4 regions of the Paenibacillus sp. FSL R7-269 genome follow, and region 4 is predicted to be linked to each of the others. Evidence: predicted binding sites of a transcription regulator. Region 4 holds the regulator's gene; each other region holds the start of a gene.
What was found. The regulator Rex, encoded in region 4, represses fermentation and respiration genes when NADH is low (regulators of the CRP and FNR family bind a similar motif). The targets are predictions, from matches to a motif close to TTGTGAAATATTTCACAA.

Region 1: pflB (formate C-acetyltransferase) is a predicted target of Rex. The motif match lies at 2,879-2,896, and genes of this name have one in related genera.
Region 2: C162_RS03520 (phosphoketolase family protein) is a predicted target of Rex. The motif match lies at 1,709-1,726, and genes of this name have one in related genera.
Region 3: C162_RS19560 (flavocytochrome c) is a predicted target of Rex. The motif match lies at 2,132-2,149, and genes of this name have one in related genera.

The regions. Positions count from the first base shown of each region.
Region 1 is NZ_ASPS01000053.1:273,123-277,137, forward strand. It holds gene pflA (pyruvate formate-lyase-activating protein) at 1-408, opposite strand, end outside; gene pflB (formate C-acetyltransferase) at 529-2,790, opposite strand; gene adhE (bifunctional acetaldehyde-CoA/alcohol dehydrogenase) at 3,052-4,015, opposite strand, start outside.
Region 2 is NZ_ASPS01000009.1:65,529-69,543, reverse strand. It holds gene C162_RS03530 (response regulator) at 1-745, shown strand, start outside; gene C162_RS03525 (GntR family transcriptional regulator) at 839-1,561, shown strand; gene C162_RS03520 (phosphoketolase family protein) at 1,840-4,015, shown strand, end outside.
Region 3 is NZ_ASPS01000042.1:153,060-157,074, forward strand. It holds gene dcuS (DcuS/MalK family sensor histidine kinase) at 1-1,080, shown strand, start outside; gene C162_RS19555 (CPBP family glutamic-type intramembrane protease) at 1,113-1,925, opposite strand; gene C162_RS19560 (flavocytochrome c) at 2,165-3,724, shown strand; gene C162_RS19565 (NAD(P)/FAD-dependent oxidoreductase) at 3,861-4,015, opposite strand, start outside.
Region 4 is NZ_ASPS01000053.1:37,884-41,898, reverse strand. It holds gene dinG (ATP-dependent DNA helicase DinG) at 1-1,600, shown strand, start outside; gene C162_RS22655 (redox-sensing transcriptional repressor Rex) at 1,739-2,389, shown strand; gene C162_RS22650 (amidohydrolase) at 2,379-3,680, shown strand; gene C162_RS22645 (cell wall elongation regulator TseB-like domain-containing protein) at 3,710-4,015, shown strand, end outside.

The DNA.
Region 1 (4,015 bases), 240 kb from region 4:
CGCTTCATCATCAATATGCTTCAGATCCAAGAGCACCAAGTCGGTAACATCCAGCAGATCGCTGATTTTCGATCCATCATTATAGCCGTTAGTATCAAGCGTGGTATGCAGATTCCAGCGTTTCTTCACCTCGGTGAACAGTTGCTTCACGAATTGCGCCTGGAGGGTTGGTTCACCGCCGGATACGGTTAGCCCGCCGCCGGACGATTTATAATAATTCAGGTAAGGCTCAATTTCCGCCAGCACTTCCTCGACGGTCATTTCCTTGCCTTCATTCAATTCCCATGTATCCGGGTTGTGGCAATACTGACACTTGAGCAGGCAGCCCTGCATAAAAAGCACGAAGCGGATACCCGGGCCATCCACCGTACCAAACGTTTCCAAAGAGTGGATATGTCCTTTAAGCATGAGATGTCATCCTTTCAAAAAAACTTAAAATTTTAACCACTTTCAGACAAGAGTGTACCGCCCTCTTGCAAGGGCGGCAGCTCTTAATTCATTTCAGTTCTTGTAGAACAAGAATGCATCTTACATGGAATCGTGGAATGTACGGTTGATAACATCCATCTGTTGTTCACGGGTCAGCTTGATGAAGTTAACAGCATAGCCGGATACGCGAATGGTCAACTGTGGATAGTTCTCTGGGTGATCCATAGCATCGAGCAGCTGCTCACGGTTAAATACGTTAACGTTCAAGTGCTGAGCGTTATTGTGGAAGTATCCGTCCATCATGAAGACAAGGTTGGACTTACGGGAATCTTCGTCTTTACCCAGTGCCTTAGGAACGATAGAGAAGGTATTCGAGATACCATCCTGTGCATCGGAGTAAGGAAGTTTGGCAACAGAGTTCAGGGATGCCAGGGCACCCTTCTTGTCGCGTCCGTGCATTGGGTTAGCACCAGGAGCGAATGGTTCGCCTTTTTTACGTCCGTCAGGAGTAGTACCAGTCTTTTTACCATATACAACGTTCGAAGTGATAGTCAGTACCGATTGAGTCGGCACAGCGTCACGATACGTTTTGTTTTTGCGGATCATCGACATGAAGGTTTCAACCAGTTCAACTGCGATGCCGTCAACAGCGTCGTCGTTGTTACCGTAGCAAGGGAATTCACCCTCAGTTTCAAAGTCGATAGCAATGCCTTCTTCGTTACGGATTGGCTTAACCTTAGCGTATTTGATTGCACTCAGGGAGTCAGCAGCAACGGACAGTCCGGCGATACCGCAAGCCATCGTACGCAGAATGTCGCGGTCATGCAGCGCCATTTCGATACGTTCGTAGGAATATTTGTCATGCATATAGTGAATGATGTTCAGCGTGTTGACATAAGTCTTAGCGAGCCATTCCATCATTGGTTTGAAGCGTTTCATTACTTCGTTGTAATCCAGATATTCAGAAGTGATCGCAGGATATTCAGGACCTACCTGAGCACCGGATTTCTCATCTTTACCACCATTGATTGCATACAGCAGAGCCTTAGCCAGGTTGGCACGGGCACCGAAGAACTGCATTTGCTTACCGATACGCATTGGGGATACGCAGCAGGCAATTGCATAATCTTCACCCCAGTATGGACGCATTACATCATCGTTCTCATATTGGATGGCGCTGGTTTCAATAGATACCTTGGCACAATATTTTTTGAAGCCTTCAGGCAGCTTCTCGGACCACAGTACAGTCAGGTTTGGTTCTGGTGCTGGTCCCAGATTGTACAGGGTATGCAGGAAGCGGAAGCTGTTCTTGGTTACGCGAGTTGTACCGTCTTCGGCCATACCACCGATGGATTCTGTCACCCAAGTAGGGTCACCGGAGAACAGGTCGTTATAGTCAGGCGTACGCAGGAATTTCACAATACGCAGCTTCATTACGAAATGGTCAACGATTTCTTGTGCTTGCTCTTCAGTCAGAGTACCTTCTTCAACGTCGCGTTGAACATAGATATCAAGGAAGGAAGATACGCGTCCCAAGGACATTGCCGCACCATTCTGTTCTTTAACAGCTGCCAGATAACCGAAGTATACCCATTGTGTAGCTTCTTTGAAGTTGACAGCCGGTTTGGAGATGTCCATACCATGAGCTGCAGCCATTTGTTTCAGTTCGCCCAGAGCACGCATTTGCTCGGACAGCTCTTCACGCAGACGGATAACATCTTCTGTCATGGAGTCTACTTCGAGTTCAGCCAGTTGCTGCTTCTTGTCTTTAATCAGGAAATCAATACCATACAGAGCAATACGGCGATAGTCGCCGATGATACGTCCGCGGCCATAAGCATCAGGAAGACCTGTGATTACGCCGGATTTACGCACAGCTCTCATATCTGGTGTATATGCATCAAATACGCCTTGGTTATGCGTTTTGCGGATGTTCGTGAACATGTCAACGATATTCTGCGGAAGCTCGAAGCCGTAAGCCTTAGTAGCATCGATCATCATCTTGATACCGCCGAACGGTTGGATGGAACGTCTGAAAGGCGCATCAGTCTGAACGCCGACAATCTGTTCCTTGTCCTTGTCAATGTAACCAGGAGCATGGGAAGTGATAGTGGAGACAGTATCGAGGGAAACGTCCCATACGCCGCCTCTTTCTCTTTCTTCCTTACTCAGCTGGGAGATAATCTTCCACAGTTCAGTAGTATTGCTGGTAGGACCTACGAGGAAATCTTCATTTCCTTCATAAGGCTTGATGTTCTTGGCAATAAAGTTATTAACGTCAACTTTCTTGGACCATGTGCCTTTTGTGAAATTTCTCCAGCCAGACTTAACCTCTTGTACTTCTTTTTCAATCACCGACATGCTAAATCCCTCCATTTATATTTAGTATATTTGTAGAGATCGCGGGCTTGAAGGTTAATCCCGTGTCTCGTGATCCCATGAGCTATGGTTGTTATAAAATTCACAATCGCATCTTCATAACCGGGACCGTTGTTTATATAAACATTTTAGTTTATTTTCTGAAAAAGGACTGTGACAAATATCACTCTTTCGGTGATATTTGTCACTTCCATCCAGTCCCATATTAACCTTTAACCTTATTCTTTGTCAGGCAACCGTTAATTAATTATCGAATTTGCCGTAGAATGCGTTGCGGTAAACATCAGCAAGCTCGGATACCAGCGGCATTTTAGGGTTGGCAGTTGTACATTGGTCTTCAAATGCACGGTCAGCCAGATAGTCTACACGGGATTCGAAGTCCTTAGGATCGAAACCAAGAGCCGAGAAGGATTCTTCGATGCCAAGTTTTTTGTTCATGTCGCGGATCGCATTGATCAGGCTGGTTACGCCTTCTTCGGTAGTGCGTGCTGGCAATCCCAGAATACGGGCAATTTCAGCATACCGTTCGTCAGCTACAAAGTGCGAATATTTAGGGAACGAAGCGAACTTCGTAGGCTTCTTGGCATTGTAACGGATAACATGCGGCATCAGGATTGCATTGGTGCGGCCATGCGCGGTGTGGTACTGTCCGCCCCATTTGTGCGCCAAGCTGTGGTTAATCCCCAGGAATGCATTGGCAAAGGCCATACCGGCAAGTGTCGATGCGTTGTGCATTTTCTCACGGGCCAGTTTGTCGCCTTGCAGTGCGGATTTCTCCAGCCACTGGAATACCAGCTGAATAGCTTTGATTGCCAGACCATCGGAATAGTCACTGGCCATTACAGATACATAAGCTTCGATTGCATGTGTCAATACGTCCATACCTGTATCGGCAACTGCTGTTCTTGGCAAGCTGTATACAAACTCAGGATCGATAATAGCTACGTCTGGAGTCAGCTCATAGTCAGCCAGCGGATACTTAGTATTATTACCCGTTGTCTTATCTGTGATAACTGCGAACGAGGTTACTTCGGAACCTGTACCGGAAGTTGTAGGAATCGCAACGAATTTCGCTTTGTTGCCGAGCTTAGGGAATTTGTATACCCGTTTGCGGATATCCATGAACTTCTGCTTCAGGCCGTTGAAGTCTGCATCCGGATGTTCATAGAACAGCCACATTCCTTTGGCAGCATCCATAGGGGAACCG
Region 2 (4,015 bases), on a different contig from region 4:
CTGGAGGATGCTGATGCTCGATGCCTTCCGGATCTACGAAGGGAGTCAGGAGCTTCCGTCACTGCAATGGAGAACGGCGAAGGCGCAGGAAATCTTCTTTTATCTGCTGCATCATCGCGGCAAAGTGGTCAGTAAAGCGACTCTAATTGAGCTAATGTGGGCTGATTTTGATCCGGACAGGGCCTATCCGCAGTTATATACTGCTGTGTATCATATCCGCAAAATGCTGGAGCCTTTCAGCAGAGAACGGATTCTCCTGCAAAATACGGCGGACGGCTATCTGCTCAAGCTGGATGGGATCTGCCTGGACGTTGATGAGTTTGACCGCTTTATCCAAGCGGGGTTAGAGCTGTCGAATGACACACTGCCTGAATATGAACGAATCCTGAAGCTGTTCAAGAGCGAATATCTGGAGGGGTACGATTATGTGTGGGCGGAGCTTGAACGGCAAAGATTCCAGCTGCAGTGGATTCGGCTCAAGCTGAATCTGGTCCGCTGGTATATGGGGAATGCAGAATATGAACAGGCCTTCAAGCATATTGAACAGGTGTGCACCCGCTATCCGTTAGAGGAGCAAGCGCAATTATTGTACATGCAAATATCGGATAGCATGGGCTTTCATTTTCTGGTGCAAAGACAATATGTATTACTGGAAACGGTTATGGAAGCAGAGGTTGCGGAGAAACCGAGCCGGGAGATTGTCAAATGGTATAGGGATTGGGACAACAAGCGTCAAAAAGGGTGAATCCGTGGATTCATCCTTTTTGCCCTATCTAAATTATGATATATTTAATCTTGAATGAACTGGTTCTGCAAAGACCCGACGAAGGAGCACCCCATGACCCAATTTGTCTACAAGCAGATTATTGCTGACCTCAAAACGAAGATCTTTGCCGGGCAGTACGCCGATATGAAGCTGCCGGATGAGCGCAGTCTCAGCGAGGCGTATCAGGTTAGCCGCAGTACCATTAAGCGTGCGCTGATGAAGATGGAGAGCTCGGGCATTATTTTCAAGAAACGCGGCTCCGGCACCTTCATCAATCCGCTATACATAAAGAACGATTCGATCTTCAATTACGAGGGCTCTAACCTGGGGGTGTCGGATAACTTCCAGATGCACGGCAAGAAGCCGGAGATCAAGGTGCTGAGCTTCGAGGTCATCCGGCCCACGGAGGAGCTTCAGCGGGATTTGTTCCTGATGCCCCATGATTTCGTGTATAAGATCGTGCGTCTGCGTCTGTTTGAAGGTGCGCCCTTCATGATTGAGACGGGATATATTCCGATCAAAATTGTGCAAAATCTCGACCAGACGATTATCGAGGGCTCGATTTTTCATTATCTGGAGGAGTCGCGCAATCTGGCGGTGACTAAATCCTTTTTGTCTATTTTTGCCGAGCCTTCGCTGCCGAATGACCAGGAGCTGCTCCATCTGAAGGAGAATGAACCCGTAGGGATTATGGAAGGAATCTTCTTCCTGGATAACGGCACGCCGTTTGAATTCTCGCATATGCGCTTCCATTATGAGTATCTGAAGTTCAACACGTTCGTGTCTGTGCATTAACGGGTGGACGTTGTAAATAGCATAACTGAGGTATAGCAGGCCGGGAGGAGTCCCGGTCTTTTTGGCATCTTTTCGGACATAACAAATTAATCCATAAATATAAAAAAGAATATAATTTTGTGCGAATTTTGCAGCGAATTTCATACTATGTTCAAAATTTCACAATATTGGACCGTATTAATTTCTAAAAAGATTGAATTTCTGAAATGCCGATGTATGATGTAACTGTAGAAGTGATACATTCAAAATACAAAGAAAAAGATTAGGGAGTGGAAGACATGGGATTAACAATCGAACAGGTGGATTATTCCTCGAAAACGTATCTGGAAAAGCTTGACGCTTACTGGCGTGCAACGAACTACATCTCCGTAGGCCAGCTTTATTTGAAGGATAATCCGTTGTTAAGAGAACCGCTGAAGGATGCAGATGTCAAAGTGAAGCCGATCGGACACTGGGGCACCATCCCTGGGCAGAACTTTATCTATGCGCACCTGAACCGTGTAATCACTAAATATGATCTCAACATGTTCTATATTGAAGGCCCGGGCCATGGCGGTCAGGTGATGGTATCGAACTCTTATCTGGACGGAAGCTACACTGAAATCTACCCCCAGATCACCCAAGACATCCCTGGTCTGAAAAAGCTGTTCAAGCAATTCTCTTTCCCTGGCGGTGTAGCCTCCCATGCTGCTCCTGAAACACCTGGATCCATTCACGAAGGCGGCGAACTGGGTTACTCCCTGTCGCACAGCGTGGGTTCGATTCTCGATAACCCTGATCTGATCTCTGCAGTAGTTGTAGGTGACGGCGAAGCAGAAACCGGCCCTCTGGCCGCTTCCTGGCTGTCCAACCGGTTCATCAACCCGATTACAGACGGTGCTGTATTGCCGATTCTGCATTTGAACGGCTTCAAGATCAGCAACCCTACCATCCTCTCCCGGATGAGCAGAGAAGAATTGACCGCATATTTTGCCGGAAATGGCTGGGAAGCATTCTTCGTAGAAGGCGAGAACCCGGATCTGATGCACCCGGAAATGGCGAAGGTGCTGGATACGATCGTAGAGAGAATTGCCGCAATTCAGAAGAATGCCCGTGAAAATAATGATACTACCCGTCCTGTATGGCCGATGCTGGTCTTCCGTACGCCTAAGGGCTGGACTGGTCCCAAAGCATGGGACGGCGTGCCGAATGAAGGCTCCTTCCGTGCCCACCAGGTGCCGATTCCGGTTGATCAGAAGAACATGAAGCATGCTCCGGCATTGCTTGAATGGCTGAACAGCTACAGACCTGAAGAATTGTTCGATGAGAACGGCCGTCTGAACGCGGATCTGGCTGAGCTGCTGCCAACCGGCGACAGACGTATGGGGATGAACCCTGTAACGAATGCCGGCAAGCTGATCAAAGACCTGCACAAGCCGAACTTCCGCAACTACGCCCTGGATAATTCCGTTCCGGGTCAAGTGATTGCACAGGATATGGCCGTGCTGGGGAAATACCTGAAAGAGGTTGTTACGCTCAACGAAGAGAACCGCAACTTCCGGATTTTTGGACCGGATGAGACTATGTCTAACCGTCTGGGACCTGTATTCGAAGTGACCAAGCGCCAATGGATGGATGCCATTCAGGAACCGCAGGATGAATTCCTTGCTCCATACGGCCGTGTCATTGACTCCCAGTTGTCTGAGCATCAGGCGGAAGGGATTCTGGAAGGGTATGTCCTGACTGGGCGCCACGGATTCTTCGCCAGCTATGAAGCGTTCCTGCGCGTGGTTGACTCGATGATTACCCAACACTTCAAGTGGCTGCGTAAGGCGACAGATCAGACCTGGAGAGAAGATATTCCTTCCCTGAACGTGATCGCCACATCGACCGTATTCCAGCAGGACCATAACGGTTATACCCACCAAGATCCGGGTCTGCTCGGCCATCTGGCTGACAAGAAGCCTGAATTCATCCGTGAGTATCTGCCGTCCGATGCGAACAGCTTGTTGGCTGTCTTCGACACGATCCTGAATGACCGTCAGAAGATCAACCTGATTGTATCCTCCAAGCATCCGCGTCCGCAGTGGTTCTCGGCTGACGAAGCTCAGGAGCTGGTAACTAAAGGCCTCAAGATCATTGACTGGGCCAGCACCGACAAAGGCGGAGAGCCGGATCTCGTCATCGCTTCTTCGGGTACAGAACCAACTATGGAAGCCTTGGCTGCCATCTCGATCCTGCATGAGAAGCTGCCTGAGCTGAAGATCCGTTACATTAACGTAGTCGATCTGCTGAAGCTGAGAAGTCAGAAGCTTGATCCGCGCGGCTTGTCTGACGAGGAGTTTGATCAATTTTTCACAAAAGATAAACCGGTCATCTTCGCCTTCCACGGCTATGAAGGCCTGATCAAAGACCTGTTCTTCGACCGCCACAACCATAACCTGCATGTGCATGGCTACCGCGAGAATGGCGACA
Region 3 (4,015 bases), on a different contig from region 4:
TCGGGAGCCTTGCTTGGAGCGGGAGGAGCATTCATTCTGGCAGCGCAGATCAAGCGGATGGTGTTCGGCATGGAGCCGGAGGACATCTCCAAGCTGCTCCAGGAACGCAGTGCGATGCTGGAATCCACGCGCGAGGGAATTATTGCCGTAGATCAGAAGGCGCGGATTACCATCCTTAATATGGAAGCACAGCGGCTTCTGCGGGCAGCCGGGATTGGCGGGAGCGCCATGAACCGGCAGATTGCCGAGTTTTGGCCGGAGCTGGGTCTGGAGCGGGTATTGGCTGAGGGAGAGGGGATACAGGACCAGGAGCTGGAGCTGGGAGACAGCTCTTTATTGGTGAACAGCCTGCCAGTCCGGGTGAACGGTAACATCGTTGGCGCGATTGCCACTTTCCGGGATGAGACTGAGCTGGCTGTGCTGGCGGAGAAGCTGTCGGGAGTCTCTGTCTATGCAGAAGCACTGCGCTCCGGTGCCCATGAGTTCATGAACAAGCTGCATGTCATTATGGGCATGACGCATATGGGCCTGTATGATGAGCTGCAGCAATATATTCTGGGAACGGTAAGCAATTACCAGAAGGAGATCGGGTCGATCACGAGACAGATCAAGGACCCGGTGATGGCCGGATTTCTGCTGGGGAAGCTGAGCCGGGCACGCGAAGCGGGGATAGAGCTGTTGCTGACCGGAGACAGCTATCTGCCGGAGCCGGCTGATCCGCAGGTGATTCATGAGCTGATTACGATTGCCGGCAATCTGCTGGATAATGCCCTGGAGGCGCTGGGGGAGCTCTGCGAGCAACCCGTGAAGCGGGTGGAGCTTGCTTTTCAATATGAAGAGGGGCGGCTGCTATGCGAGGTTAGCGACAACGGTCCGGGAATTCCGGCGGGCCTCAAGGAGAAGATCTTCGTTCAGGGTTACTCCTCCAAGGGTGAACAGCGGGGAATCGGGCTGTATTTGGTCAAGAAAAGTGTGGATAAATTAAAGGGCCATCTTGAGCTGGCCGCCGTCTACGGTTCAGGGGGGCATTTTATAGTTGATGTGCCTTATGAGGTGAAGGGGGAGGAGGAGGAGGTGTGAACTGTGCCGTACCGTGCCGGAGCACCCCTCTACTAGAAGGGGAGACCCAGGAAACAGAATCGTATGATATCCACTATTCCATGAGCAAGCATGGCAGATGTGAGGTCCCGCTTGCGCTGTAGTATTGCAAAGGGCAGGCCGAACAAGAGGATATACATGAGAGTGCTGATGATGCCGGGGATGATTCCACCCTGAATGAAGCTGTCCGGCGTGTGGACCAGCACATGGGGAACGATCATCATGAACCAGACGGTAAATTTTTGGGCTCTGGTATCGGCTCTGCCGTGCATCAGGGACAGGCATAGGGCATAGAACAAGGTACGTAGGGCTAGTTCTTCATAAATGGCCGGACTGAGCGCCACTCTGAAATAGATTAGCTTCAGGCTGAATCCATCGAGGCTTTGTCCGCTCAGCACTAGATTGATGATTCCGAGCAGAATGCCGGCGGCGGCTCCCACGAATAGGCTCATGAAGATTGTTGAGGCGCTGGCTGTGTTGAGAAAAAGAAGCTTTCCTTCGTTATACTGGTTGAAGGTGCTTAATACAGCCAACGATGCCATTAACGTGAGCAGGCTCACCTCAATCATGGAGAAGAGGGACAGATTAATATAGGCGACAGCTACAGCAGCGGCTAGCAGGATAGAGAGCAGAATCTGCCGCTTCGACGGCAGCTTGTGTTTTACAAGCAGCAGCACGCTAATGAGGAAGGCCCATACGCCCAGCAGAAGCCACATTCTGGCTGTCGGGGCCTGATTATTACTGTGAATGCCGAAATTCAACAGAAACAGCAATACAAATACACCAAACATGATCCATACCGCTCTAAGATTACTTTTGTTAGTCAATATTTCCTTCTCCTTCCGGATACTTCAAGTTATGTATGCAGACGGGATAGAGTCTATCATAATTCTGACCGGAACGAAGTTAATTCTCTCACTCTTACGCAGGCAGCCATCTGTACAGCTACTTAGTTAATTTGGTTACTTTAGTTACAAAACTCTTTAATAACTTACGGAAGGTTCCATAAACCGCTTCTTTGGCGCTATGATAATTGTGAAAATATGCACAAGGGGGCACAACTCACATGAATAAGAGATTAACAGCGGCGCTTATCCTCATTCTCTCCGTGATGCTGGTCATTGCAGGTTGCGGAAACAACAATGCGGGCGGCAGCAAGAATGAGAGCAAGGAAGCGGGCAGCGCGGCAACAGAGCCGGCAGCAACCACTGCACCTACAGAGAAGGCAGAGGCCGTGTCGGGAGCATCCGAAGCGAGCTATACTCCGTACGATCAGTTAAAGGATAAATATGATATCGTCATCGTCGGTGCGGGCGGTGCGGGAATGTCTGCTGCGCTGGAAGCCAAAGCGGCCGGCATGAACCCGGTCATCTTAGAGAAAATGCCGGTTGCCGGCGGCAATACGACCAAATCCTCCTCAGGGATGAATGCCTCGCAGACCAAGTTCCAGAAGGAGCAGGGCATCGAAGACAGCAACGAACTGTTCTATGAAGAGACCCTTAAGGGCGGACATGATACGAACAATAAGGAGCTGCTGCACTTCTTCGTGGATCAATCCGCGGGTGCCATTGACTGGCTCGATTCCATCGGAATCCGCTTGAACAATATTACAATTACCGGCGGTATGAAAGAGAAGCGTACCCATCGTCCGGAAGACGGCTCGGCAGTGGGACAATATCTTGTAGCAGGACTTGTCCGCAATGTTCAGGAGCAGGGAATTCCGCTGTTCGTCAATGCGGATGTGAAGGAGCTTACGGTACAGGACGGTAAGGTGAACGGCGTGAAGGTGCTCTTCAACCAGGCCGATGACAAAATGATCAGCGCAGCAGCAGTTATCGTAACCACTGGGGGCTTCGGTGCCAACAAAGAACTGATTGCCAAGGTTCGCCCGGATCTGCAAGGGCTGGTAACGACCAACCAGATTGGCAGCACCGGCGACGGCATTGCCATGATTGAGAAGGTCGGCGGAACTACCGTAGACCTGGATCAGATTCAGGTTCACCCGACTGTGCAGCAGGAGAAATCCTACCTGATCGGTGAAGCGGTCCGGGGCGAAGGAGCTATTCTTGTATCTGTTGAGGGCAAGCGCTTCGGCAATGAGATGAATACCCGTGATAAGGTGACGGCTTCAATTAATACACTTCCTGAGAAATCCGCTTATCTCGTGTTCGACGCCGGAGTGAAATCCCGTGTTAAGGCGGTAGATCAATACATTAAGATGGGTGTGGTCAAGACCGCAGATACCATTGAGGCATTGGCGGATCAGATGAAGGTTCCTGCAGCAGCACTTAAGACTACCGTGGATACATGGAACAGTGCGGTGAAGAGTAAGTCGGATGCTGAATTCGGCAGAACTACCGGTATGGATAATGATCTGTCCGGTGCTCCGTATTATGCGATTCAGATCGGCCCTGGGATTCACTATACGATGGGCGGAGTGGTGATCAACACCAACACTGAGGTCTTGAACAAAGACGGCAAGGCGATTACCGGATTGTTCGCGGCAGGAGAAGTGGTCGGCGGGCTGCACGGCGAGAACCGCATCGGCGGTAACTCGGTAGCCGAGATTATTATCTTCGGACGTCAGGCAGGGATCAAGTCGGCTGAATTTGTAAAAGCGCAATAAGCTATTATTCTTCTATATATCGTTATAACCATAAGTATTTAATCAAAAAAGGGATGCTCCGCAGCCATCAGGCTACGCGGGCATCCCTTTCTATGTTGCAACTCTCTCTGATGCCGCCTCCCTGAACCAGCTGCCCTTAAGACAGTATCGCGGGGGAGGGCGCAGGCTTCGGCGACCGGGTCAGCGAGAAAAGCTCCAGCTCCGGGCGGCTCTTGCCGGCCAGCGTATCTGCAAGCAGCTCGGCGGCGATCATGCTGTAGACCGTGCCGTTCCCCCCATAGCCTTCAATGA
Region 4 (4,015 bases):
TCCCTGGTTCCGCAAATGCTATTACCACCGGGCCAAGCATGAAGCCGGGATCTCTGATGTGGTGGTCACCAATCACTCCAAGCTGTTCGCAGATGTCAAAGCCGGGCATCAGCTACTTCCGGCTTACGATCATCTTGTGATTGATGAAGCCCATCATCTGGAAGATATTGCCGGCAAGCATCTTGGCATGCAGATGAAATATTTCACATTCGCCCATACCCTCACCCGCCTCTATAAGGATAGCCGGAGCGGGCAGCTGCCTGCCCTCCGCCAGAGTCTGCAGTCTTCGGGCAGTGAGCAGGCTTCCGAATGGAGCGGCGTGATCGACCGGATCTATCCCGATCTGCTGACGGTGAAGGAATCTTGGGATGCGCTCAGCGACCGGCTCTTCAGCCTGCTGCCCGAGCGCAGCGATGCCGGAGCCGGTGAAGCAGGCCAGCTGGTGGCCCGCCTGCAGCCGGGCAAGAAGCCGAAGGATTGGGAGGAGTTGGCGGCCCTTGAGAATACGCTGAACCTCAGTCTGAGCGATATCATCCGCAAGGGTGACAAGATGCTCAGTGAGATGCGTGACACGGACAGCCAATCCTCCTCGGACAGTCTTGTGACCGATATCGGCGGGTTATTTAAGGATCTGGCATCCATTAGAGAGCAGATCCGCTTCTTCATGGGCCTGAACGATGAGAATATCGTGTATTGGCTGGAGGGAAGCGGTAATTATAAAGGCAAGTCGCTGCAAATGTATGCCGTTCCTGTAGATGTCAGTACCCAGCTCAGGGAGCTGTTCTTCGACAAGAAGAAGAGTATTGTCCTGACCTCGGCCACCTTATCCGTGGATAAGTCCTTCCAGTTCATGATCGATAACCTGGGCCTTGGTGAAGCTGCGGAGCAGGGGCGTCTGATGACAGCGCTGCTTCCGTCGCCGTTTAAATACCGGGAGCAGGCTCTGCTGGTCATTCCCCGCGACTTCCCGAGCGTCAAGGGAAGTATAGGGGATGCCCGTTTTGTGGACACGCTTGTTCATTCCCTCGCCGAGACTGCTGTAACTACACGAGGGCGAATGCTGGTGCTGTTCACCTCCTACAAGATGCTGCGCCAGGTCTATGACCCGCTGAAGGAGGCGCTTGCCTCCCAGGATATCGCGGTGCTCGGACAAGGTGTGGAGGGCGGCAGCCGGAGCAAGCTGATCCGCCGCTTCCAGGACAGCCCGGCTTCGGTCCTGCTCGGTACCAGCAGTTTCTGGGAAGGGGTAGATATTCCGGGAGAAGCATTGACCTGCCTGGCGATTGTCAGACTGCCGTTCCAGCCGCCGAATCACCCGCTGGCAGAAGCGAAGTCGGAGCTGCTTCAGGCACAGAAGAAGAACCCGTTCATGAAGCTGTCCGTGCCGCAGGCAGTCATCCGCTTCAAGCAGGGCTTCGGGCGGCTGGTCCGCACGGCGCAGGACCGGGGCATCGTAATTGTGTACGATACTAGAGTAATTGAATCGCATTACGGAAAGTACTTCCTGTATTCACTCCCCGGTCCCAAGATGGAGCATATGCTCACCGAGCAGATGGTCCCGAGAATTGCCGAATGGCTGGAAGACGGCGGGGTTTCCTAATTCATCTGCTATTGCTATTATTAATAAGTCATGATTAACCTGAAGATCCGTTCCCGCCCTGTCTTGCCGATCCGGCAGGCGGGGGGCACGGTTGCTATAATTGAACGGGTATAACACAACTATTAAGGAGGAGAATACATGAAATCGGATAAAATATCGGAGGCCGTCGTGCGCAGGCTCCCAGTGTACCTGCGTTTCCTGAACGATCTCCAAAAACGTGAAATCTCCACAGTCTCTTCTCAGGAGCTGGGCCAGAAGCTTGATCTGAATCCCGCCCAGATCCGTAAGGATTTGGCTTACTTCGGTGATTTTGGCAGGAAGGGTATCGGCTACGATGTATCCTATCTAATTGAGAAGATTCGCCATATCCTGAAGCTTGACCAGCAAATTAATGTTGCACTGGTTGGAGCCGGTAATCTCGGTCATGCCTTGTCTAACTACAACGCTTACTTGAAGGATACGATGAAGATTACTGCGATCTTCGATGCCTACCCGCCGAAGGTGGGCCAGCAGATCAACTCGCTGGTTGTGCAGCCGATGGAGGAGTTAAGCAGCACAATCCGCTCGCAGGGCATCCGCATCGGGATTATTACCGTACCTGACAGCGAAGCCCAGAATGTAGCTGATATTCTTGTGGACTCCGGCATTGAGGCGATTCTGAACTTCGCACCGGTTATTCTCAAGACGCCTGCCAATATCCGGATTCATGCCGCAGATTTCACCACAGATCTGCAGAGCCTGGCCTATTATTTGCATGATGGAAAGGATGAGGCAGAAGATGAGCAGTAAGATCACGATAATCAAGAACGGGCACTTCCTGGTTCCGGGCAGCGACAAGCCGGTTCTAAGCGGGTATATGACCCTGGAGAATGATCTGATTACTTACATAGGTGAAGCTGAGCCGGTAGTGGAGGATGGCGCTCAGGTCGTAGACGGCAGCCGTCTGCTGTTCATGCCGGGTCTGGTCAATACCCATGGGCATACGGCCATGTCACTGCTGCGCGGATACGGCGACGATATGGTGCTTCAGACTTGGCTGCAGGAGAAGATGTGGCCGATGGAAGAGAAATTCACTGGTGATGATGTATATTGGGGAACCTCGTTGTCCGTACTGGAAATGCTGAAGGGCGGCACAACCACCTTCCTCGATATGTATGATCATATGGACCGGGTAGCGGAAGTAACGGAGCAGTCCGGTATTCGTGCGGTGCTGATGCGCGGCGTAATTGGGCTGTGCCCGGAAGAGGTACAGCAAGCAAAGCTCGCTGAGGCGGTTGCTTTTGCCCGTAACTGGCACGGCAAGGCTGACGGCAGAATTACAACTATGCTCTCACCGCACGCTCCGTACACCTGTCCTCCAGAGTTTTTCATGAAGTTTGTGCAGGCTGCCCATGATCTGGACCTGCCGATGCATACCCATATGTCCGAGACGCGCCATGAAGTGGAGCAGAACGTGGCTGACTACGGCCTTCGTCCGGTCGCACATCTGGAGAAGCTGGGGATGTTCACCCGTCCTTCGCTCATTGCCCACGGGGTTCATCTGAACGATGAAGAGATCGGGATTCTGGCCCGCTATAACGTTGGCGTGTCGCATAACCCCGGCAGTAACCTGAAGCTGGCCAGCGGGGTTGCACGTGTTCCTGAGCTGCTGCGAGCCGGGGTTAAGGTCTCCCTGGGTACAGACGGCGCGGCAAGCAACAACAATCTGGATATGTTCGAAGAGATGAGGCTGGCGGCTCTGATCCACAAGGGCGTAAGCGGTGATCCTACAGCGGTACCGGCTCCTGAAGCGCTACTGATGGCCACGGAATACGGGGCTCAGTCTATTTTCCTAAGCGGGGTAGGCCGGCTTGCAGCAGGAATGAAGGCCGACTTCATCGCGCTTGATATTGACCAGCCGCATTTGCTGCCGCATACCGATCTGCTCTCCCATGCCGTCTATTCGGCAAGTGCCAAGGATGTGGAGCATGTATGGGTGAACGGCCAGCAGGTTGTGAAGCATGGACAATGCCTGACACTGGATGAAGAAGCTATCCGCCGCAAAGCACAGGAGACGTTCGAGAGCCTGCTTAAACGGTAATTCAGGAGAACGGGAAAGGAAGCAGCGTTGTGAAGAAGAAGAGGAGAAAATGGATCTGGCTGGGGCTTACCGTGGTGCTGCTCCTTCTGTTCGGATTAAGCCAGTTCTATGCCTACATTATGAAGGACCAGTGGAACGAGCGGAATGAGGCCAAGGAGCTGGCCCGGACGCGTGCCGGACTAACGGAGGTAACCAAGGCTCAGAAATCCGTCTGGAATGAGAATGAGATCTACTGGGTGCTAACCGGCAAAAATGAAGCCGGGACCGATCTGATGGTGTGGGTCCGTTTCACCTTGGAGGGCAAGCCTGCCGGAGGCGACAACGACCTGTATGCT